Regions from separate parts of the Streptomyces sp. NBC_01429 genome, predicted to be linked through region 3. Evidence: riboswitches for the same ligand, from Rfam matches in the RefSeq annotation. Region 3 holds a riboswitch; each other region holds the start of a gene.

Region 1 (5,610 bases), 7.5 Mb from region 3:
TTGTACTCGGTCGGAGCGGCTCAGCGCGTCTGAGGCGCGCGGTCCGCGTCGGCGCGCCAGGCGGCGAGCAGGTCGGGGTCGTAGCCGTCGATGTCGGCCACGGTGATCAGCGCGCCGCGCGGGACGTTCCGGACGAGGCGGGAGTGGGCGGCCAGATAGAAGGGGGCGGTGTCGGAGGGCGCCTCGGCCGCGGGCAGCAGGACGGGAGCGACCCCGTCGATCTCGTGGTGGTGGCCGCCCATGGCGAGGACGGTCCCGGCGGGCAGGTCGCGGGCCGCGCGCCCCGCGAGCACGGCGTGCCGGCCGGGCACGGCCACGCCCGTCGGAACGCCGTCGCGGACGGCGGCCAGCAGGGTGAGCGGCGTCTCCACGCCCATCAGGTGGTACGGCAGGTAGAGACAGGCGTAGCGGCCGTTCCGGCTGACGACATGGCCCTTCTGGGCGAGGACGCTCCAGGTGACCGGGTCGTGGGTGCGTACGACGGCGAAGACACCGCCCGCGAAGCTGGCCTCCTCCGGCAGCCGGAGCACACTGAAGACATCGATCACACCGGCCCTGCCGAGCACACCGCCGTCCTCGCGCAGGGCGTACACATCGGCGAGTTCGGCGGTGCGCGCGACCGGGTAGTGCAGGGCCTCGCGGTCGGGTACGAAGCCCGTCCCGGCCGCCACCACGGCCATCTCGCAGTAGTCGGCCGCCGCCGCGCGCTTGAGCGGGGCGACGGCGCGGGCGCGGGCCGCGAGTGTGGCGGGCACATCGTCGCCGAGCCGCAGCAGGGCGCTCAGTTCGGGGGCGTGCAGGGACTCGTCGAGCTGACGGACCTCGCCGGTGGCCGGGTCGAAGACCAGGTCGTACTCGCCGGACTTGCCGATGGCGACGATCTCCAGACCGAGTGTGCGGATCCGGTCGTGCCACTCGATCAGGTTGGCGGGCTGGTCCCCGGCGGCGGGGGTGTAGACGACGCCGTGCAGACGGGCGAGCCGGTCCAGTTCGACCCCGGCGACGGAGTCGACCTCCTTGCTGACCATCGCCACGTGGTGGCGGTTCTCGATCGCTTCCCTGGCGGCCCGGAATCCGGCCGAGGGGCTGCCGGTGGCCTCCACGAGAATGTCGTACGCCGCGTCGGCCAGCAGCGCCGTGTCGGCGACGACGGCGGTGTGTCCGGCGGCACGGGCCTCGCGCAGCCCGTCCGCGTCGGACACGAGGGTCAGGGCGGCCGGGTCGTATCCGAGGTCGGCGCACAGGGCCAGGACCGCGTCGGGGTCCAGATCGCACAGCACGGCCGGATGCAGGCCGGGGAGCAGCAGCGACTGCGCGAGCAGAGTGCGGGCGAAGCCCCCGCCCGCACCGGTGAGCGCGTAGGTCACGGGGCCCGCCGTGAGCGGATCGCCCGGCGTGTCGACGTTCATGAGCCCTCCTGGGAAAGCGGCCCGTGAGGGGCCGGTGTGGTGCCATGCGGTTTCCCGCTTCGCAGCGTGAACGTAACGTGGATTAACATGAGCGTCAACGTATGTAACATTGATTCACAGATCTCGATCGTGTGACAGTCGGGATGACCGGATAGTCCGGAGCGAGTCCGAGAAACCGGGCTCCTCGGGACGTGTTCACGACACAAGGACGGGTGGCAGACGGTGCGCAGAGCACACACAGCACTCCGATGGGGCGGTATCGCCGACGACTTCACCGGCGCCACCGATCTCGCGACGAACTGGGTGGCCAGAGGGGTACGGACCAGTGTCACACTCGGTGTGCCCACCGAGGAGGAGCTGGCCGGGCTGGCGGACATGGACGCCGTGGTGGTCGCGCTGAAGTCCCGTACGGCGCCGGTCGCCGAAGCCGTCGGCGAGAGCGTGGCCGCGCTCGCGGCCCTGCGCCGGCTGGGCTGTGAGCGGATCTACGACAAGTACTGCTCGACCTTCGACTCCACACCGCGCGGGAACATCGGCCCCGTCGCCGACGCGCTGATGGCCGGGCTGGACACCGGGACCGCGGTGGTGGTGCCCTCCTTCCCGGCCACCGGGCGCACCGTCTACCGGGGCCATCTGTTCGTGGGCGACCAACTGCTCGGTGACAGCCCCATGCGCCACCACCCGCTGACCCCGATGACCGACTCCAGCCTGGTCAGGCTGCTCTCCCCGCAGACCACGCACCCCGTCTCCGCCGTCGGCCTGGACGTGGTCCGCGGCGATCCGCGCGCGCTGCGGGCGGCCCTGGACGCCGAGGCGGGCGACGGGCGGCGCTACGTGGTGGTCGACGCCATCGACACCGAGGACCTCACCCGGATCGCCGCGGCCACCGCACACCACCCGCTCGTCACCGGCGGTTCCGGGCTCGCCCTCGGACTGCCGTCGCGCGGCGCCCCGGCCGCCGGAGCCATGCCCGTGATCCCCGGACACCGCGTGGTGCTGGCCGGCAGCGCCTCGGCGGCCACCCGCGCCCAGACCGACGCCGCCCGCTCGGCCCTGCCCAGCCGCCGGCTCGATCTGGCCGCCCTGCGCGCCGACCCGGCGGCCGAGGTCGCCCGGCTGACCGACTGGGCCCGTACCAACTGGTCCGCGGCGCCCGGCGTGCCGGTCCTCGTCTACGCCGTCGGCTCGCTGTCGGACGTCGAGCGGCACACGCCCGAGGGGCTGCGCCCCGCCGCCGAGCTGGTGGAGGAGGCACTCGCCGACTGCGCCACGGCCTTCGCCGGGGCGGGCGCCCGGCAGTTCGTCGTGGCGGGCGGCGAGACCTCGGGCAGTGTGGTGCGCGCCCTGGGCGTGCGCCGCCTCGAACTCGGCCCGGCCCTCGCGCCCGGAGTCTCGTGGGCGCTGGGCTCGGCTCCGGACGGAGCCTCGTACAACCTCGCGCTGAAGTCGGGGAACTTCGGCGGGCAGTCCCTGTTCACGAGCGCCTGGGAGGAACTGGGATGAGCGACCCCCGCAGCGAACTCGTCGCCGCCGGACGCGCGTTGTCGGACGCCGGACTGAGCCCGGGAGCGTCCGGCAACCTCAGTGTGCGCGTCGGCGACCGCATATACATGACCCCCACCGGGTCCCGACTCGAAGCGCTGGACCCCGAGCGGCTGGCCGTGCTGGACGCCCGGGCGCCCCTGCACGAAGGCCATACGGCGGGGCCGCCACCGTCCAAGGAGTTCCCCCTCCACCGGGCCTTCTACCGGCGCGACCCCGCCACCCGCGCCGTCGTCCATCTGCACAGCGCCCACGCCGCGGCCTGCTCCTGCCTGCCGGCCTGGTCCCGCCGCAGCGCGCTGGCGCCCCTCACCCCGTACTTCGTCATGCGCGTGGGCCAGACCCCGCTGATCCCGTACGCGGCCCCCGGCGACCTGGACCAGGCGCGCCGGCTGGAGGAGCTGGGCTTCCCCTTCCACGCCGCCCTCCTCCAGAACCACGGCCCCATCACCGCCGGTGACACCCTCGCGCGGGCCGTGGACGCCGCCGTCGAACTGGAGGAGGTCGCACGGCTCACCCTCCTCCTCAAGGACACGGCCCCCCGTCTCCTCACCACCGAGGAGGCGACGGCCCTCGCCCACCGGTACGGCAGCACCTGGGAGGGCGCGGTGGACTGAGGCGGCGGGCGCGGAACGGTGGCGGCCCGGGAGGACGGCGATCCGGCCGTCGTACGGTCCTGGGCGCGCGCCGTTCCGCCCCGGCGGCAGTCTCGGTCCGGCCCCCAGCGCCGCGCCCGGGGCCGAAAAATCCGGCGGCCGAAAACTCCGACGGCCAAGCGGGAACAGATGGCGCGGTCGTGTTGCTTCAGATCCTGGCGACGTGAACACGACCCCGGAATCCGGGCATTGCGCGGGGCAGGTGGCCCGCGTAACGTTCGGGTCAGGTCATGAGTGTCAGCGTGAAGCCCTGGCTTGCTGACCGGCAACCCTCCCACCGCGGTGGGGTGCTCCAGGTGACGACCGGGCGGAGCCCGTCCGGGTTCCGCAAGCGCGAGACGGCGAGGCCCTGGGGCCCGCCGGAGACGGAAGGGGCGGAGGCGGACATGGTGTCACCCATCGCCCCGCTGCCCGCCAGGGTCCTGGCCCCGCGACGTCGCGTGCACCTTTACTCCCGGCCCCATATCGACCTCCAGCGTGTGGCCGGCGCGCTCTGTTGTTCCTGACCTGTTTCGCCGCCACCCGCCCCTCCCGATGAGGGACGGCGCTCTCCCACGGTCGATCAGGAAGGCACACTTCCGTGTCCTCGTCTTCTTCGCTGCCCTTTTCCCCGTCCTCCGCGCTCCACCTCGCCGTCGCCCTCGACGGCGCGGGATGGCACCCGGCCGCCTGGCGCGAGCCGGGAGCCCGGTCCCGGGACCTGTTCACCGCCGCCTACTGGGCCGACCTCATCGCCGAGGCCGAGCGCGGCCTGCTCGACTTCGTGACGATCGAGGACGGACTCGGACTCCAGTCCTCGGACCTCACGGAACCCGACGGGCGCACCGACCAGGTGCGCGGGCGGCTGGACGCGGTACTCATCGCCGCGCGCGTCGCCCCGCTGACCCGGCACATCGGGATCGTACCGACCGTGGTCGCCACGCACACCGAGCCGTTCCACCTCTCCAAGGCGATCGCCACCCTGGACTATGTGAGCTCCGGCCGCGCGGGCCTGCGGGTCCAGGTGTCGGGGCGGCAGAACGAGGCGGCGCACTTCGGCCGCCGCACGATCCCGCCCATCCGCTTCGGCGGGACGTACACACCGCGGGCGCGGGAAGCGATCGCCGAACTCTTCGACGAGGCCGCCGACTACGTCGAGGTGGTGCGCCGCCTCTGGGACAGCTGGGAGGACGACGCCGAGATCAGGTCCGTCCCCACCGGCCGCTTCATCGACCGCGACAAGCTCCACTACATCGACTTCGAGGGGCGGCACTTCAGCGTCAAGGGCCCCTCCATCACCCCCCGCCCGCCGCAGGGCCAGCCCCTCGTCACCGCGCTGGGACACGAGAGTGTGCCGTACCGGCTGATCGCGGGCTCCACCGACCTCGGCTACGTCACCCCGCACGACGCCGGCCAGGCCCGCGGCATCGTCGACGAGATACGTACCGAACGGGCCGGGACGGCACGGGCCGAGGAGCCCCTGCACATCTTCGGCGATCTGGTGGTCTTCCTCGACGACGACCCCGCCGCGGCGGCGGCCCGCCGGGACCGGCTGGACGGTCTCGCGGGACAGCCCTTCACCAGCGACGCGAAGGTGTTCACGGGCACACCGGCACAACTGGCCGACCTGCTCCTGGAATGGCAGCGCGCCGGACTCTCCGGCTTCCGGCTGCGCCCCGCCGTGATCGCCCACGACCTGCCGGCGATCACCCGCGGTCTGGTGCCCGAACTGCGGCGCCGCGACGCCTTCCGGCACACCTACGAAGCCGTCACCCTGCGCGGGCTGCTCGGACTGCCCCGCCCCGCCAACCGCTACGCCACCGCCTGAGCCGGAGGGAACACCGATCATGAGCAAGCCGCTCAAGCAGATACATCTCGCGGCCCACTTCCCCGGCGTCAACAACACCACCGTGTGGAGCGACCCCGAGGCCGGCAGCCACATCGAGTTCAGCTCCTTCGCGCACTTCGCGAAGACCGCCGAACGCGCCAAATTCGACTTCCTGTTCCTCGCCGAAGGGCTGCGC
Region 2 (5,610 bases), 1.8 Mb from region 3:
ACGAGGCGAAAGCCCTCGCGGACGACACGTACAACCGGCGCAACGTCATCGCCCAGTACGCGCGTCCGCAGGGCGACATCGTCGTGGCCGGTTCGCCGGTCACCGGATCCGCGAAGACGGACAGCGGCGACCTGGCGTACAAGCGGACCTACACCGACGGCGCGCTCTACGCGCCCGTCACCGGCTACAGCTCGCAGGTGTACGGCTCCACGCAGCTGGAGGGCATCTACAAGGACGTCCTCGACGGGACGGACACCCTGCTGAAGAACCCGCTCGACGCGCTCACCGGCAGACAGACCAAGCCGGGCGACGTCCTGACGACGATCGGCCCCTCGGTCCAGCGGGCCGGATACGCGGCGCTCGGCGGCAACAAGGGCGCGGCCGTCGCGATCGACCCGAAGACCGGCCGGGTGCTCGCGGTGGTCAGCACCCCCTCGTACGACCCGGCGAAGATCAGCGGCACGACGGACGGCGCCGCCTGGAAGCAGCTGACCGGCGACGCGGACAAGCCGATGGTCAACCGCGCGCTGCGCCAGCCGCTGCCGCCCGGCTCGACGTTCAAGCTGGTCGTCGCGGCGGCGGCGCTGGAGGACGGGCTGTACGGGTCGGTGGACGAGAGGACCGACAGCCCGGACCCGTACACCCTGCCCCACACGAAGACCGTGCTGGAGAACGAGAGCACGTCGGCGCCGTGCGAGAACGCCACCATCCGCACCGCCCTGCGCTACTCCTGCAACACCGTCTTCGCGAAGATGGCCGATCAGCTGGGGCAGTCGAAGGTCCGGGCGATGGCGGAGAAGTTCGGCTTCAACGACGCCGAGCAGGACGTGCCGGTGCGCGCCTCGCAGAGCGTGTACCCCTCCGGCATGGACGACGCCCAGACGGCGCTGTCGGGAATCGGCCAGTTCGACGTGACCGCCACCCCGCTCCAGATGGCGATGGTCTCGGCGGCGCTGGCGAACGACGGGCTGATGGCGGCGCCGCACATGGTGTCGAAGGTGGTGGACGGCAGCGGCGGCACGCTGCGGTCGTACCGGGACGGGGACACCACCCGGATCGTCTCCTCGGCCACGGCCGCGCAACTGCGCAGCGCGATGGTGACGGTGGTGGAGGACGGTACGGGGACGAACGCGAGGATCGCCGGGGCCGAGGTCGGCGGCAAGACGGGGACCGCCCAGCACGGCGTGGACAACGACGGGACGCCGTACGCCTGGTTCACCTCGTACGCGAAGGACGCGTCCACCGGCAAGGAGGTGGCCGTCGCTGTCGTGGTGGAGGACTCGGGCGCGGCGCGCTCGGAGGTCAGCGGCAACGGACTGGCCGCGCCCATCGCACAGAAGATGATGGCGGCGGCCCTGAAATAGCCACTTCCCCCCACCTCCTCCACACAACCGGCACAGCCACTCGTCGACCTGGACCACCCCTCATGTGATCCAGGTCATCTTTGGGGTTGGCCGAAATCAGTGTTACTTTTTCGTCGTCACGAGTCTCAGCGACAAGCCCCGGCTTGCTGAGCGGCAACCCTCCTTCTGCGGTGGGGTGCCCCGGGTGATGACACGGCTCCACGCGCACACCGATGTGCCGGGAGCAAGCGCGGACCTGTCGGCCAGGTCCTGGACCTGATGACGGGAGTACGGGATGACATCGCGATCAGCGCTTTCCGCCCCTCGCGTCCCCCGTACCACTCGCACCCCTCGTGCCTCGTGGCTCCCGTTCCGGCTTCAGCATGCGCGGCAATCGCCGTACTCACTCACCGCACGGAGGAGTTCTCCCTCATGAGATCTGTCCTGCCCCGCCCCGCACGTGCCCGCGGGCGCGGCTATCTGCTGGCCCTCGCATCGGCCGGCACCGCCACCGTCCTGACCGCCGTGGCCGGCTGCGGGGTCGACACGGGCGGCGGCTCCGACTCCTCCTCCGGCAGCGGGTCCTCGGGCGGCAAGGGCGAGCAGATCACCGTCACCGCGTTCGCGGGGGCGTGGGGAGACCTGTTCAAGAAGTCCTTCGTCGAGCCGTTCGAGAAGGACACCGGCATCAAGGTGAACCTCGTCTACGGCGCCGACTCCGACTGGGTCACCAAGCTGCGCGCGGCGGGCGGCTCCAACGCGCCGTTCGACGTCGTGGCCCTCACCCCCGGCTCGCTGCACCAGGCGGTCGGCGGCAAGCTCCTCCAGCCGCTGAAGACGGGCGATCTCAGCAACTGGAAGCAGCTCGACCCGGTGCTCACCCAGCAGTCGACGATCGACGGATCGTCGTACGGCGTGCCGCTGACCACCGGCTCCAACGGTCTGCTCTACCGCACCGACAAGATCAAGCAGGCGCCCAAGGACTGGACCGACATCTTCGACAAGAAGTTCTGCGGTCATGTCGCGCTGCCCCCGCTGACGTACAACGCGGGCCTGGAGTTCTTCTCCGCGCTGGTCTCCCAGGACGGCGGCAAGCTGTCCAACCCCGCCGATGTCGACAAGGGGTTCGAGAAGCTCGCCCAGCTGAAGAACTGCGTCTCGTCCTACCCGGCGGACGCGGGCAGCGTCTCCACGGTCCTCCAGAACGGCGACGCCTGGATCGTCCCGTTCTGGGACGGCCGCGCCTTCGCCATGGAGAAGGAGGGGCAGCCGATCGGCTTCACCTACCCCGCCTCCGGCGCGGTGGGCGCGCTGACCTCGTACTACGTGCCGAAGGGCTCGAAGCACACGGCCGCGGCCTACAAGTTCCTGGACTACCTCTCCTCCGCCGAGCACCAGAAGCCGTTCGCCGAGGGCACCTTCTACGGCGCGGGCAACGACACCATCGACTACGACCCCGCCTTCAAGGCCAAGGTGAAGTACGGCGAGGACGTCTACAAGAAGTTCACCTGGGTCGACTACAAGACCGCCACTCCGAAGCTGAACGAGTGGCAGCAGCGTTGGAACCAGATCTTCAAGTGAGCGGGAACCCCACAGTGACCAGCGACCGTGAAGCGGCCGGCGAACCGCCGGCGCCGCACACCCCGACCACCCCGCACATCGAGATCGAGGATCTCGCCGCCGGGTACGAGGGGCAGCGGGTGCTCGACGTCGACCGGCTCTCCATCCGGCGCGGCGAGTTCCTGTCGATCCTCGGCCCCAGCGGCTGCGGCAAGACGACCCTGCTCAACAGCCTGGCCGGATTCGTGCGTCCCACCGGGGGCCGGATCACGCTGGACGGGGTGGATCTCACCGATGTCCCGACCCACCGTCGGGGCCTCGGTCTGGTCTTCCAGAACTACGCGCTCTTCCCGCACATGACCGTCGCGGACAACGTCGCGTACGGGCTGAAGGTGCGGCGGGTGGAGCGCGCCGAGCGGGACGAGCGGGTCGCCGAGGCGCTGCGCCTCGTCGGTCTGGAGGCGTACGCGGGCCGTCGGCCCAAGCAGCTCTCGGGCGGCCAGCAGCAACGCGTCGCCGTGGCGCGGGCGCTGGCCACCCGGCCCGCCGTGCTGCTGCTCGACGAGCCGCTGTCGAACCTGGACGCCAAGCTGCGCCGCGAGATGCGGGTGGAGCTGCGGGAGCTCCAGCAGCGGCTCGGCATCACGATGGTCTTCGTCACGCACGACCAGGAGGAGGCCATGTCGCTGTCCGACCGGATCGCCGTGATGAACGGCGGCAGGGTCGAGCAGCTCGGCTCGCCCACCGAGGTCTACCGGACCCCGGCGACCCGGTTCGTCGCCGAGTTCATCGGCGCGGCCAACATCCTGGAGGGCACCGGCGCCTCCGACGGAACGCTCACCGTGGGCGCGGCACGGCTCGACTCGGGTCTGCCCTCGCTGGTGGACGGCGCGCCGGTCACCCTCGCCGTACGGCCCGAGCGGGTCGTGGTGGCCCCCGCCGGGGACGCGGGGACGGACCGGGCCGCGTTCCCCGCCGGGAGCGCCGCTCGCGGCTCCGGGATCGTCGGCTACCGGGCCTTCACCGGCGAGGCGTGGCAGGCGCAGATCGTCGTGGCGGAAGGCGTCGCGCTCAACGCCCGTACGGCGCAGGAGCCGCCGGCCGTCGGGGCCGCGGTGTCGTTCGGCTGGGGCCCGGACGACGTCATCCGGCTCGGTGACGTCCCCGGGGACGTCAGCGAGCCGCGGAGGACGGCCGTATGAGCGCGCCCGCGACCGCCCCCGCCGACAGGACCACGGGCAAGACCACCGCCGAGACCGCCGGGAAGACCGCCCGCAAGCGCTACGGCGTGCGCGGGCTGCTGCCCGTCACCCCCGTCGTCGTGTTCCTGCTGGCCCTGTTCGTGGTGCCGCTGGTGCGGGTGTTCTCGCTCAGCCTGCACCCGGTGGACGCGAACGGCTATCCCCTCGACGGCTACTCCTTCGTGCAGTACCGCAGGGTCTTCACCGAGTCGTTCTTCTCCGAGGCCCTGTGGCACAGCCTGTTCACCGCCCTGCTGGTGACCGCCCTGTGTGTGCTGCTCGGCTTCCCCGCCGCGTACGCGCTCTCCCGGGCCCGCAAGGGCGTGGTGCGCACGCTGCTGTTCGTGGCGGTCGTCTCGCCGCTGCTGACCAGCGTCGTCGTGCGCAGCTACGGCTGGGTCGTGCTGTTCTCGGCGAACGGGGTGGTGAACCGCGTACTGGTCGGGGTCGGTCTGCTGGACCAGCCCGCGCGCCTGCTGACCAGCTATTTCGTGGTGGTCGTCTCCATCGTCCACGTCATGCTGCCGTTCGCGATCCTGCCGCTGACCACCGCGCTGGGCGGGATCGACGACAATCTGCGCCGCGCCTCGCGGAGCCTGGGCGCCGGTCCTGTCCGTACCTTCTGGAAGGTCACCGTGCCGCTCAGCCTGCCGGGCATCGCGGTCGGCGCGACCGTGGTCTTCCCGCTGGCCATGGGCATCTACATCACGCCGCTGCTGGTCGGCGGCGCGAACCAGCCGCTGGCCGGGCTGCGGGTCTACTCGCAGATCACCAGCGTCTTCGACTATCCGGTGGCGGCGGCGCTCAGCCTCACCCTGCTGCTGCTCACCCTGCTGGGCGTCTCCGCGCTCGGCACCGGGTTCCGCTTCTGGGAACGGAGACTTCATGGCTGACACCTCGCGTGCCCCGCGCGCTCTGCGCCGTGCCGGGCGGATCGCCGCCGGGCTGCCCGCCGCCGCCGTCTTCGTCTTCCTGCTGGCGCCGCTCGTGGTGCTGGCGCTCAGCTCGCTGAACTCCACGAGTTCGCTGAGCTTCCCGCCGAGCGGTCTGTCCCTGCGCTGGTACGGCGAGGTGCTCTCGTCCCCCGACTGGCTGGTCTCGTTCCGGCTCAGCGGCATGCTGGTGCTGCTGGTGGTGCTCACCACCGTCACCATCGGCACCCTCGCCGCCTACGGGCTGGTGCGCGGTGACTTCCCCGGGCGCGGGGTGCTCTCCGGGCTCGCGCTGGCACCGCTGATGGTTCCCGAGATCATCATCGCGCTGGGGCTGCTCTACTACTTCCAGGGCCTCGGCCTGGTCAACACCCTTCCCGGGCTGTGGCTGGCGCACTCCCTGGTGGCGCTGCCCTTCGTGATCCGTACGGTGATGGTCAGCGCGCAGGCCCTCGACCCGACCCTGGAGCGGGCCGCGGCCACCCTCGGCGCCGGCCGGGCCCGAACGTTCCTCACCGTCACCCTGCCGCTGCT
Region 3 (5,610 bases):
GACCGGGTTGAGCGACACCGACGGGTCCTGGGGCACCAGGCCGATCCGCGCCCCGCGCACGGTGCGCAGCTCCGCCTCCGTCAGCCGGGTCAGGTCGTGCCGGCCGAAGCGGATCGTGCCGGAGTCGATGCTGCCGTTCGGCGCCAGGAGCCGGGTGATCGCATGGGCCGTGGTGCTCTTGCCGGATCCGGACTCGCCCACCACCGCGGTCACTTCGCCCGGCCGCACATCGAGGTCGACTCCCCGCACGGCCCGCACCCGGCCGCCCCGGGTGCGGTACGAGACCGACAGGCCGCGTATCTCCAGCGCGTCTCCCTGCCCGGGGTCCGGGGCGGTGTCCGCGTCGATGTCCGGGGCGGTGTCCGGTGTGGTCCTCACGTTCTCACCCGTTCCGAGGTCGTTCGTCACATGACCGGTCATCGCTGCCTGGACCATTCGCCGTCCAGCGCCCGCGCGACGCGGTTGGTGGCCAGTACCGTCGCGGCGATCGCCAGCCCGGGCAGCGCGGTGAGCCACCAGGCGTTGGCCAGGTAGTTGCGGCCGTCGGAGATCAGCGTTCCCCACTCGGGGGCCGGTGGCGGGGCTCCGTAGCCGAGGAAGCTCAGCGCCGACACGGCCAGGATCGAGGAGCCGAAATCGAGGGTGGCCAGCACGATCACCGGGCCGGCGGCGTTGGGCAGCACATGCCGGCCCAGCACGGAGTACCAGCGGGCCCCGCACGAACGGGACGCCTCGACGAAGACCGCCTGCCGTACCCGTAGCACCTCCGCCCGTGTCACGCGGGCGAACCCGGCGACGCTGGCGACCCCGACCGCGACCGCCACCTTCACCGTCCCGTATCCCAGCGCGGTGACCAGGGCCAGGGACAGGAACAGCGCCGGGATCGACAGCAGTACGTCGACGAAGCGCATCAGCACGTCGTCGACCCAGCGGCCGACGAACCCGGCGACCAGACCGAGCAGGCTGCCGACCACGAAGGCGACCGCCACCGCGATCAGTGTCGCCTTCAGCGACAGTTGGGCCCCGTGGACCACGCGGGAGAACACGTCACGCCCCAGCTCGTCCGTACCGAACCAGTGCGCGCCGCTCGGGCCCCGGAAGTTCCGCGCCGGCACCCCCTTCAGCGGATCCCGCGAGGTGAACAGCTCCGGCCAGAACGAGGCCAGCACCACCAGGACGACGACGAGGACCGACAGCAGCAGGCCAGGCCGGCGCAGCAGGAACCGCAGGACCCGTCGCACGTCGACGCGTCCCCCCGACGCGGGCGCGGTTCCCGGATCGGCCGGCCGTGCGAGGCCGCGCGCGGCGTCGGTGGTGTCATGGGCGAGATCCTGGCTCATGCGAGACCCGCCTTCCGGCCCGGGGCAACCACGATCCGCGGATCGAGCAGCGGATAGACGAGATCGACGATCAGGTTCGTCAGCACGAAGATCAGCGCCCCGAACACCACCACCCCCTGGACCAGCGGAATGTCCTGTGCCGTCACAGCTGCCGCCGTCACCCGGCCGAGGCCGTCCCGCGCGAACACCGTCTCGACGACCACCGAACCGGCGATCAGCTGCCCGACCAGCAGGCCCACCACCGTCAGCGCCGGCAGCGACGCGTTGCGCAGCGCGTGCCGCAGATGGATCCGCCACCGGCCGGCGCCCTTGGCCCGGGCGGTCTCCACATAGGCCTGGTCCAGCGCGGTCAGCAGGCTCTTGGCCAGCACCTGCGCGACCTGCGCGCCGGTCGGGATCGCCAGCGTCACGGCGGGCAGGATCAGCCCCCGCGCCCCGTCGTTGCCGAAGGCCGGGAACCAGCGCAACCGGAAGGAGAACGCCTCCACGAGCAGCAGCCCCACCCAGAACGTGGGCACCGACACCCCCAGCGGCGGCAGCGACAGCAGCAGCTGCCGCAGCGACCGCTGAGTGGTGTACGTCGCCAGCACCGCCAGACCGCCGCCGAGGACCACCGCGAGCAGCAGCGCGGCACCGGTCAACTGGAGGGTCTGCGGCAGCGCGTCGGCCAGTGTCGAGGTCACCGGACGGCCGGTGGAGATGGCGTCGCCGAAGTCCCCGCGTACCGCCCTGCCGAGGTAGTCGGCGTACTGCACCAGCACCGGCTTGTCGAAGCCGTACTGATGCCGCAGCGCGGCGAGCTGCGCCGGATCGATCTCGGCCGAGTCCGATCCGGCGCCGGCCATCGCCGAGACCGGATCACCGGGCAGGTAGTCCAGCACGAGGAACGACACCGTGTAGGCCGCCCACAGCACACCGACCGCCTGCGCGAGACGTTTGATCACATAGCGGCGCATGCGCTAGCCGATCCAGGTGTCGTGCAGCTGGATGCGGCTGGACGCTTCAAAGTCGAGATTGTGCACCTTGTTCGCCACGCCCAGCTGGGTCTGGAGTTCCACCACCGGCACGACATAGGCGTTCCGCACGATCAACTGCTGTGCCTTGCCGACAAGTTCTGTCCGCTCGGCCGGATCGGTGGTTGCCGCCTGCCGGGTCAGCAGCGAGTCCAGGGGACTCGCCGGTATGCGGTAGGCGTTGGCCAGCCCGGTGGAGTACTGGGTGCGCAGGATGTCCGGATCGGCCCGGGTGAGGTTGCCCCACAGCCCGTCGAAGTCCCCGGACTGCTGCGTCTGAGCGATCTGGGAGATCTGCAACTGCTTGAGCACCACGTCGATGCCGACGGCCTTGAGCTGCTGCTGGATCAGCTCCAGCGCCGGCTGGTTCGTGGCCGAGTTCGCGAACCACTTGACGGTCAGGCGCAGTCTGGCGCCGTCCTTGGAGCGGATGCCGTCGCCGCCCGTCCTCCAGCCCGCCGAGTCCAGCAGGGACGTGGCCTTCGCGGCGTCGTGGGCCAGCGCCGTGCCCAGGTCCTTGTAGTCCGGTGTGGTGTGCGCCAGGATGCTGCTCGCCGGCCGGGTGCCGGTCGGGTACACCGTGTCGGCGATCTGCTTCCGGTCGATGGCGTACAGGATCGCCTGCCGCACCCGGACATCCTTCAGAACCGGCCGGGAGTTGTTCAGCCCCAGGTTGAAGACCGAACCGGGATTGGCCCGCCGCGCCAGGCGCACCTGGCCGCCCTTCAGCGTCGCCTCGTCGGCCTTGCCGACGCCGCCGATCGCGTCGACCTGGCCGGACCGCAGACTGCCGACGCGCACACCGGCCTCCGGCACCACCTTGAACACCAGCTTGTCGAGATACGCCTCGCCCTTCTTGCGCCAGAGCGGGGAGCCCCAGGCGTAACCGGTGCGCCTGGCCAGGGTGATCGACTGGTTCTGCACGTAGTCCTTCAGTACGAAGGGTCCGGATCCGATCACGCCCTCCGCGCACTTGCGCTCCGGCGTCCTGCGCACACTCGCCGCCGACTCGATCCCCAGCGAGTGCGTGGAAGTGGCCTGAAGGAACTGCGCGTTGGGCTGCTGGAACTTCACCCGGACCGTGAGCGGATCGATCGCGGTGGTGCTCTCCACGCCGCTCAGGTAGCCCTTGGCGAGGGGCGCCAGGGCGCCGAGCCTGGGCACCGCGTCGAAGTTGTCCTTGACCACCCGCGCGGTCAGCTTCGTCCCGTCGCTGAAGGTGACACCTGATCTCAGATGGAAGGTGAACGTCGTGGCGTCCGAGCTGATGTCCCAGCTCTTCGCCAGCCACGGGGTGATCCTGCCGGTCTTCGGGTCCTGGTCGGTGAGGGAGTCCACGACCTGCCGCAGCGAGTAGATGGTGTCGTTGCTTCCCACCTGCTGGGGATCCACGCAGCCGGTGTCGGAACTCACCGCGAAGGTCAGGGTGCCGCCGGACTTCGCCCGGCCGTCGGTGCCGGTGCCGGGGTCCGCGCCGCCCGACCCGCAGGCGGTCAGCAGGACGCTGGTGGTCACGAGGGTGGCCAGCGCCGCCCATCGGGCGGGCCGGAGACCCGGATGTGGTGTCACGGAGGATTCTCCTACTCGTGTCGCCAGTCACGTGATGCCGTACGGATCACGGCTGCGCGTGGGCGTGCCGCCCCCGGCCGGCGCTGTGCCGACGACGGGGGAGTGCTGTTCGGGCGGGGGCAGACGGAGCCGGGTGCCGGCGGCCGCGGAACAGGTCCGCGCACACCGACAGCACCGCGAGAGGCCGCGGGATGCCTGCTGGAGCTACGGGCGACGACGGACGTCAGTCGGCCGTGGGGACGCCGATCAGCCGTGACACAGACAGCTGGTGAAGCGCTGCAGGTCGATGTGGCGGCGGCGCGAGAGCCGGGAGAACACCGTCGCGGCCACGAGGGAGACGTTCGAGGCACTCAGGTCGCTGCTGTGCCGCATGCCGGTCCTCCACATCTCCGGCCCCCGTCACGGGGGCCACACGCTTGCAGAGATCGTCGGTGATCCTGCCGGGCTTTCACCTGGAGCACCCCACCGCGCCGGAGGGTTGCCGGTCAGCAAGCCAGGGCTGGACGCTGACACTCGATGCCGATCGTGATCGTACGGAGCGGCGCCGTAAAACGTCAATGCCCCGTTACGGGTGCCGGGCGGGCGGGACCGGGCCGCACAGCGTCAGCGCGACGGCGCTCCCGCCGGTCCACCGGAGGAACTCCCGCCGGTTCGCCGGAGGAAGGGGACCAGGGCCCGTCGCCCACGCTCGGGACGGGCACCTGACCCCGGGGACTCAGGCCGCGTCGGGCGCCGCGTCGGCCCTGCCCCGGAAGGCGGGGTGCTCGCCGAGGCGACGTACGTAGTCCCGGAGCAGGGGGTACGGACGGAGAGTGTTGCCCGGGCCGAGATGGACGAGCGCCACCCACAGGTCCACGTCCGCGGCCGTCAGCTCCTCGCCCAGCGCGTACGGGCGGCAGGCGAGGTGACGGTCCAGCAGCTGAAGCGCCGCCGATCGTCCCGAAGGCTGCGCGGCCGGGGTGACGTCCCGGTCCAGCAGGTCGCGGAGGGCGTCGATGTCGGAGGCGAGAACCGGCGGGTTGAGGTCGGAGGAGCGGGCACCGTCGTGGCCGGAGAGCAGGCCCGCCAGGCCGCGGAGGATGTCGGGGGTGTGGTCACTGACGATGCGTCCGCTCCAGCGGTCGCGCAGCGCGGGCACCGTCAGCGGCCCGTCGTAATGGTGCACCGTGGCCTCGTACGCGTTGCGCAGTGAGGCGAAGCCGTCCGGCGTCCCGGCGGGATGGGTCAGGAGCGTCGTGGCGACCGAGCCCTTGAGGCCGAGCAGGTCGAGGGTGATCGAGATGCGCAGCGAACGGGGACAACTCGCCGACAGATAGAGGTCATAGCGGTGCGGTGCCGGGTAGAAGCCGCCGGCCAGGCCGACGCCGATCCGGCTGTGGACGCGGTGCGGACGGGGGGACCCCGTGGTCGTCCTGGGGCGGAGCCCCGAGGGGAACGGACTCTGGTGACAGCCGACGGACGTGGCTGTGCTGGAGATGCGCATAGCTGTCTCGGGCATGACTCTCCCTTGGGGAACGAGGAGGCCACCGCCGCCTTGTGGGCACCAGCGGCCGAATGCGGAGCGACTGCGCTCTTCCGCACGGTCCGGATCGCACGGACCGCCGACGGATCAGTAAGCGCTGGAGACACGCAACAGATCGATGTGCAGGCGCCTCGTCAAGCCGTTCCTGGGCATTGCCACCCGTCTT
Region 4 (5,610 bases), 4.6 Mb from region 3:
CCGACGTCGGAGCTGCTTCCGTACGGCAAGAACTCCTGGGGCACGGTGAGCGACAGCCTGAAGAAGAACATCGGCAAGGCGGTCGAGCAGGGCGCGAGCCCGTCCAATGTCCTCGGGCAGATCGCGCGCGACGCGTCCGCCGCCGAGGCGGCCGAGTAGCGTGTAGGTCATATGACCGTCGCCGAAACCCCTGATACGCCGGAGCCGGAGAGCCCCGGGGAGCCCGGGGAGGCCGCAGAGCCCGCGGAGGCCGCGCGGCTCTCCGGGCTCTCCGACCGCGACCGCGCCGTTCTCGCCGTCGAGCGGCGCGGCTGGCCCGGTCCCGGTGCCAAGGAGCGGGCGATCAGGGAGCGGCTCGGGCTGTCCCCGACCCGCTACTACCAACTGCTCGGCGCGCTGCTGGACGACCCGCGCGCCGCCGAGCACGACCCGGTGACGGTGAACAGGCTGCGCCGGGTGCGCGACGCGAGGCGCGAGCGCCGGTAGACGGGACGAGCATCCCCTGGCCTCCACCTCTCCACCTCTCCCGCCGCTCTGCCACCGGACCGGCCGAAAACGCTGAAAGTGCTGATGGGCGCGGATAGGCTCGGGTCATGGGCAGCCATCCGCACCCCCTCCTGCCGGATCCGACGACCCCCGCCGGCGCCGACGGCCTGGCCGCGCTTCTCGCCCGGCCAGGGAAAGCCGTCGTCGCCCTCGACTTCGACGGCACCCTCGCCGATATCGTCCCCGACCCCGAACAGGCCCGCGCCCATCCGCGCGCCGTCCCCGCCCTGGCCGCCCTCGCGCCGCGCGTCGCCTCGGTCGCCGTCGTCACCGGCCGCCCGGCCGGGGTCGCGGTGCGGTACGGCGGCTTCGCCGGAGTGCCGGGCCTGGACCATCTCGTGGTCCTCGGCCACTACGGCGCCGAGCGCTGGGACGCGGTCTCCGGCACGGTCCACGCCCCCGCCCCGCACGAGGGCGTCGCTGCGGTCCGCGCCGAACTCCCCGGCTTCCTGGACCGGTTCGGTGCCTGGCACGGCACCTGGATCGAGGAGAAGGGCCAGGCCGTCGCCGTCCACACCCGCCGCGCCACCGACCCCACGGCCGCCTTCGAGGCCCTGCGCGACCCCCTGAACGAACTGGCCGCGCGCCACGGCCTCATCGTCGAACCCGGCCGCATGGTCCTGGAACTGCGCCCGCCCGGCATGGACAAGGGCGTCGCCCTGCTGGAGTACGTACGCGAGGTCGGCGCCGAGACCGTCCTCTACGCGGGCGACGACCTGGGCGACCTCCCGGCCTACGCGGCCGTGGAGAAACTGCGCTCCGACGGCCACCCCGGTCTGCTGGTGTGCAGCGGCCGCGAAGTGCCCGAACTGGCCGAACGCGCCGACCTCGTGCTCCCGGGCCCGGCGGCGGTCGCGGACTTCCTGGCTGCCGTCGCCGAGGCGACCGCCTGACGCGGGCCGTAGGTGTCGGCCGTACCTACGGCCGACACCTGCCGGTGCGCGCGTACGGTCAGCTGTCGCGCAGCGCGTCCAGCTGGTCCAGGAACCAGCGCTGCGGCGGCAGCGCGGTCGCAGCGGCCGCCAGGCGCTTGCCGCGTTCCGCGCGGTCGCCGTCCGGGAGGGAGAGCGCCTCGTGGAGGGCGGCCGAAGTGGCGCTGATGTCGTACGGGTTGATCACCAGCGCGTCCTCGCCCAGCTCCTCGTAGGCGCCCGCCTCCCGGGAGAGGACCAGCGCGCAGCCGCGCTCGGAGACGACGGGGATCTCCTTCGCGACCAGGTTCATCCCGTCGCGGATCGGGTTGACCAGCGCCACGTCGGCCAGCCGGTAGGCGGCCAGGGAGCGGGCGAAGTCGTCCTTGACGTGCAGCACGACCGGGGTCCAGCCGTCCGTGGAGAACTCGGCGTTGATCCCGTCGGCGACCCGCCGCACCTCGGCGGTGTAGTCGCGGTAGACCGCCAGGTCCTGCCGGGAGGGGTAGGCGAAGGCGACATGGACGACGCGCTCGCGCCATTCGGGGTGGTCCGTCAGGAGCTGCCGGTAGGCGAGCAGGCCGCGGACGATGTTCTTCGACAGCTCCGTACGGTCGACCCGGACGATGGTCTTCCGGTCCGTACCGTCCGGGGCGCTGCCGATCTGCCCGCGCAGGGTCACGATGCGCTCGTCCACGTCCGGCCGGTGCGCGCGCTCGCGCAGGAAGTCGGCGTCGGCGCCCAGCCCGTGCACGCCGACGCGCGTCTTGCCCGTACCGCCCAGCAGCTCCGCGCAGCACGCGGTGAAGGCGTCGGCCCAGCGCCGGGTCAGGAAGGCGGCGCGGTCGGCGCCCAGGATGCCGCGCAGGAGCTGGCGCGCGATGTCGTCGGGGAGCAGCCGGAAGTAGTCGACCGGCGCCCACGGGGTGTGCGAGAAGTGCCCGATCGACAGGTCGGGGCGCAGCGCGCGCAGCATTCCGGGGACCAGCGCCAGGTGGTAGTCCTGCACGAGGACGGCCGCGCCGTCGGCGGCCTCGTCGGCCAGGGCCTCGGCGAAGGCGCGGTTGTACGCCTCGTACGAAGCCCACTGGGCGCGGAACTCCGGGCCGAAGGACGGCTCCAGCGGGGTCTGGTAGAGCAGGTGGTGGACGAACCAGAGCGTCGAGTTCGCCACGCCGTTGTACGCGTCCGCGTACACCTCGGGCGGGATGCCGAGCATGCGGACGCGCTGCCCGCCGGTGTCCGCCGGGTCGAGCCTGCCGTCCAGCCGCCGCACGGCCTCGCGGTCGCCCTCGCCGAGCGCCGCGCACACCCACACCGCGTCCGTGTCCGGGCCGATGGCCGAGAGCCCCGACACCAGCCCGCCGCCGCCCCTCTTGGCCACCAGGGCGCCGTCGTCGCGCAGGGTGTACGAGACGGGGCCGCGGTTGGACGCGACGAGGACGCGGGCGGGCGGGGCGGGGTGCTCGGAGACCATGTGCCGAAACCTAGCCCGTACGGGAAACGCTCAAACGTACGGACGGTGGCGCACTGACGCCACCGGCCCTCGCCCCCGGCTGCCTCGCCGGCTCGTCGGTCAGTCGCGCCGGCCGCGCGTGGCGGCCACTGCCACCACCCCGGCTCCGGTCAGCGCGAGCGCCACTCCGCCCAGCAGCCACAGCCGCTCGGCGGAGGTCCCGGTCTGGGCCAGGGCGCTCACCGCCCACTGCTTCATGTCCATGAAGCGCGGGTCCATGAAGCGAGGGTCCAAGAGGTTCGGGGCGAAGAGGTTCGGGGTCAGGAGGTCGCTGCTCATGGAGCGAAAATCTAGACATTAGATATGAAAATCTACCGTTACGCCGCGCGTCCGGCCGGGTACTCCGCGATCTCCCGCACCGGCGGCCGCTCCTCCGTGTCCACCGCGTGCGTGCGCGGCGTGAACCCGTCCGAGCCCCGCTCGAACTGCGTCAGCCTCGGCCGCACCAGATGGCCCCGGGAGAGCCGCAGCTGCGCCGTACGGTAGATCGCGGCGGCCATCCGCCCCAGCGCCCGGTCGTCCTGGTGGCGGTGGCGCCGTACCCCGACGTCGACCTGGGCCAGCGCGTCGAGCCCCACCGTGTGCAGCGCGTCCACCAGGAGCCCCAGCTCCACCCCGTACCCCACCGGGAACGGCAGCCGCTCCAGCAGCGAGCGCCGCGCCGCGTACTCCCCGCCCAGCGGCTGTACGAAGCCGGCCAGCAGGGGCCAGTGCAGGTTGAGCAGCGGGCGCGCCACCAGCTCCGTCACCCGGCCGCCCTGACTGACCTGGCCCCCGGTCTGGGCGCCGGTCTGGCCGCCGGTCTGCCCGCCGAGTTGCCCGTCCTGCCCGGCGGGCAGCGCCAGCGGGCGGTCGTACATCGCCTTCACGAACTGCACATCGGGCTCGGTCAGCAGCGGGCCGACGATCCCGGAGACGAAATCCGCCGAGAAATCCCGCAGATCCGCGTCCACGAAGCACACGATGTCTCCGCGCGTCACCAGCAGCGACCGCCACAGGACCTCGCCCTTGCCGGGCAGGGCGGGCAGCCGCGGCAGTATCGCGTCCCGGTGCACCACCCGCGCCCCGGCCGCGGCTGCCACCTCGGACGTACGGTCGGTGGAGCCGGAGTCGATCACCACCAGCTCGTCGACCAGCCGGTTCTCCACCATCAGCTCGCGGCGGATCACGGAGACGATCTCCCCGACCGTCTCCTCCTCGTCCAGTGCCGGAAGCACCACACTCACGGTGGCGCCCCGGGCGGCTTTCGCCGCCAGCAACTGGTCGAGCGTACGGTCGGCGGCGGACCAGGAACGCCTGGTCAGCCAGCGTTCCACCTCTTCCAGCACGTTCGGTACTCCCTGCGCTGATCCATAAAACGTGATCCATCTCGCGGTGCGGACGACTATCTCAACCGTCCACTCCTTCGGTTACAGTCTTGAACAACACCGCTGACCACCGCATGCCGGGGTCAATAGGTGAAACACCTGATACATCCGAAACAGATGAAACAGGTGTCACAAACGCACCGGGCCCCGGGTCCGGCGCCATAGCGCTCATCCAGAGGGACTGAGGGAACGGCCCGTTGAAGTCCCGGCAACCCTCCCGCCGACCGCGAGGTCACGGTGGGGAAGGTGCCAATTCCGTCTTGTGGCGAAGTACGTCGCGAGGAAGATGAGGAGAAAGGGCCTCGCCATCATGGCTGTGCAGACCGTCCGGAGCACCAGCACCACCGTCGACCTCGGACCCGCCGCCGCACTCTCGTGCCGCGAATGCGGAGAGCGCTTCGACCTCGGCCCCATTTTCGCCTGTGCGAGCTGTTTCGGGCCGCTCGAAGTCGCCTACGACCTGCCGAGCGGCGGCCCCGACGAGCTGAAGAAGCGCATCGCCGAGGGACCCGACAACATCTGGCGTTACGCGCCGCTGCTGCCCGTCCCCGCCGACGTGGCCTCGAAGCCGAACATCAACCCCGGCTTCACCAAGCTCGTCAAGGCCGACAACCTCGCCCGTGAGCTGGGCATCACCGGCTCGCTGCACGTCAAGGACGACTCCGGCAACCCGACGCACTCCTTCAAGGACCGCGTCGTCGCCATCGCCGTCGAGGCCGCCCGCGTCTTCGGCTTCACCACGCTCTCCTGCTCCTCCACCGGCAACCTCGCCGGCGCCGTCGGCGCCGCCGCCGCCCGCGCCGGCTTCCGCTCCTGCGTGTTCATCCCGCACGACCTGGAGCAGGGCAAGGTCGTCATGGCCGCGGTGTACGGCGGCGACCTGGTCGGCATCGAGGGCAACTACGACGATGTGAACCGCTTCTGCTCCGAGCTGATCGGCGACCCGCTCGGCGAGGGCTGGGGCTTCGTCAACGTCAACCTCCGTCCGTACTACGGCGAGGGCTCCAAGACCCTCGCGTACGAGATCTGCGAGCAGCTCGGCTGGCGCCTGCCCGACCAGCTCGTCATCCCGATCGCCTCGGGATCTCAGCTCACGAAGATCGACAAGGGTCTTCAGGAGCTGATCAAGCTGGGCCTGGTCGAGGACAGGCCGTACAAGATCTTCGGCGCCCAGGCCGAGGGCTGCTCGCCGGTCTCCACCGCCTTCAAGGCGGGCCACGACGTCGTACGGCCGCAGAAGCCCGACACCATCGCCAAGTCCCTGGCGATC

The links. A riboswitch is a leader RNA that binds a small molecule or an ion and turns the genes downstream of it on or off. The one in region 3 is predicted to bind S-adenosylmethionine.
Region 1: linked by a shared signal. The riboswitch ahead of OG627_RS35415 (putative leader peptide) and the one ahead of OG627_RS34890 (putative leader peptide) in region 3 are both predicted to bind S-adenosylmethionine.
Region 2: linked by a shared signal. The riboswitch ahead of OG627_RS27420 (ABC transporter substrate-binding protein) and the one ahead of OG627_RS34890 (putative leader peptide) in region 3 are both predicted to bind S-adenosylmethionine.
Region 4: linked by a shared signal. The riboswitch ahead of thrC (threonine synthase) and the one ahead of OG627_RS34890 (putative leader peptide) in region 3 are both predicted to bind S-adenosylmethionine.

The regions. Positions count from the first base shown of each region.
Region 1 covers NZ_CP109599.1:449,709-455,318, reverse strand. Annotated here, with positions in the region: gene OG627_RS02075 (homoserine dehydrogenase) at 21-1,409, opposite strand; gene otnK (3-oxo-tetronate kinase) at 1,632-2,912, shown strand; gene OG627_RS02065 (class II aldolase/adducin family protein) at 2,909-3,568, shown strand; SAM riboswitch class IV at 3,834-3,947, shown strand; gene OG627_RS35415 (putative leader peptide) at 3,994-4,113, shown strand; gene OG627_RS02060 (LLM class flavin-dependent oxidoreductase) at 4,188-5,414, shown strand; gene OG627_RS02055 (NtaA/DmoA family FMN-dependent monooxygenase) at 5,434-5,610, shown strand, end outside.
Region 2 covers NZ_CP109599.1:6,230,813-6,236,422, reverse strand. Annotated here, with positions in the region: gene OG627_RS27425 (penicillin-binding transpeptidase domain-containing protein) at 1-1,364, shown strand, start outside; SAM riboswitch class IV at 1,479-1,600, shown strand; gene OG627_RS27420 (ABC transporter substrate-binding protein) at 1,776-2,924, shown strand; gene OG627_RS27415 (ABC transporter ATP-binding protein) at 2,939-4,105, shown strand; gene OG627_RS27410 (ABC transporter permease) at 4,102-5,037, shown strand; gene OG627_RS27405 (ABC transporter permease) at 5,030-5,610, shown strand, end outside.
Region 3 covers NZ_CP109599.1:7,986,863-7,992,472, forward strand. Annotated here, with positions in the region: gene OG627_RS34870 (ABC transporter ATP-binding protein) at 1-435, opposite strand, end outside; gene OG627_RS34875 (ABC transporter permease) at 417-1,340, opposite strand; gene OG627_RS34880 (ABC transporter permease) at 1,337-2,296, opposite strand; gene OG627_RS34885 (ABC transporter substrate-binding protein) at 2,300-3,922, opposite strand; gene OG627_RS34890 (putative leader peptide) at 4,169-4,294, opposite strand; SAM riboswitch class IV at 4,330-4,443, opposite strand; gene OG627_RS34895 (glutathione S-transferase C-terminal domain-containing protein) at 4,638-5,420, opposite strand; gene OG627_RS35630 (putative leader peptide) at 5,532-5,597, opposite strand.
Region 4 covers NZ_CP109599.1:3,435,228-3,440,837, reverse strand. Annotated here, with positions in the region: gene OG627_RS14665 (extracellular solute-binding protein) at 1-159, shown strand, start outside; gene OG627_RS14660 (DUF3263 domain-containing protein) at 172-486, shown strand; gene otsB (trehalose-phosphatase) at 594-1,439, shown strand; gene OG627_RS14650 (alpha,alpha-trehalose-phosphate synthase (UDP-forming)) at 1,498-2,934, opposite strand; gene OG627_RS14645 (hypothetical protein) at 3,034-3,252, opposite strand; gene OG627_RS14640 (glucosyl-3-phosphoglycerate synthase) at 3,291-4,301, opposite strand; SAM riboswitch class I at 4,506-4,633, shown strand; gene thrC (threonine synthase) at 4,651-5,610, shown strand, end outside.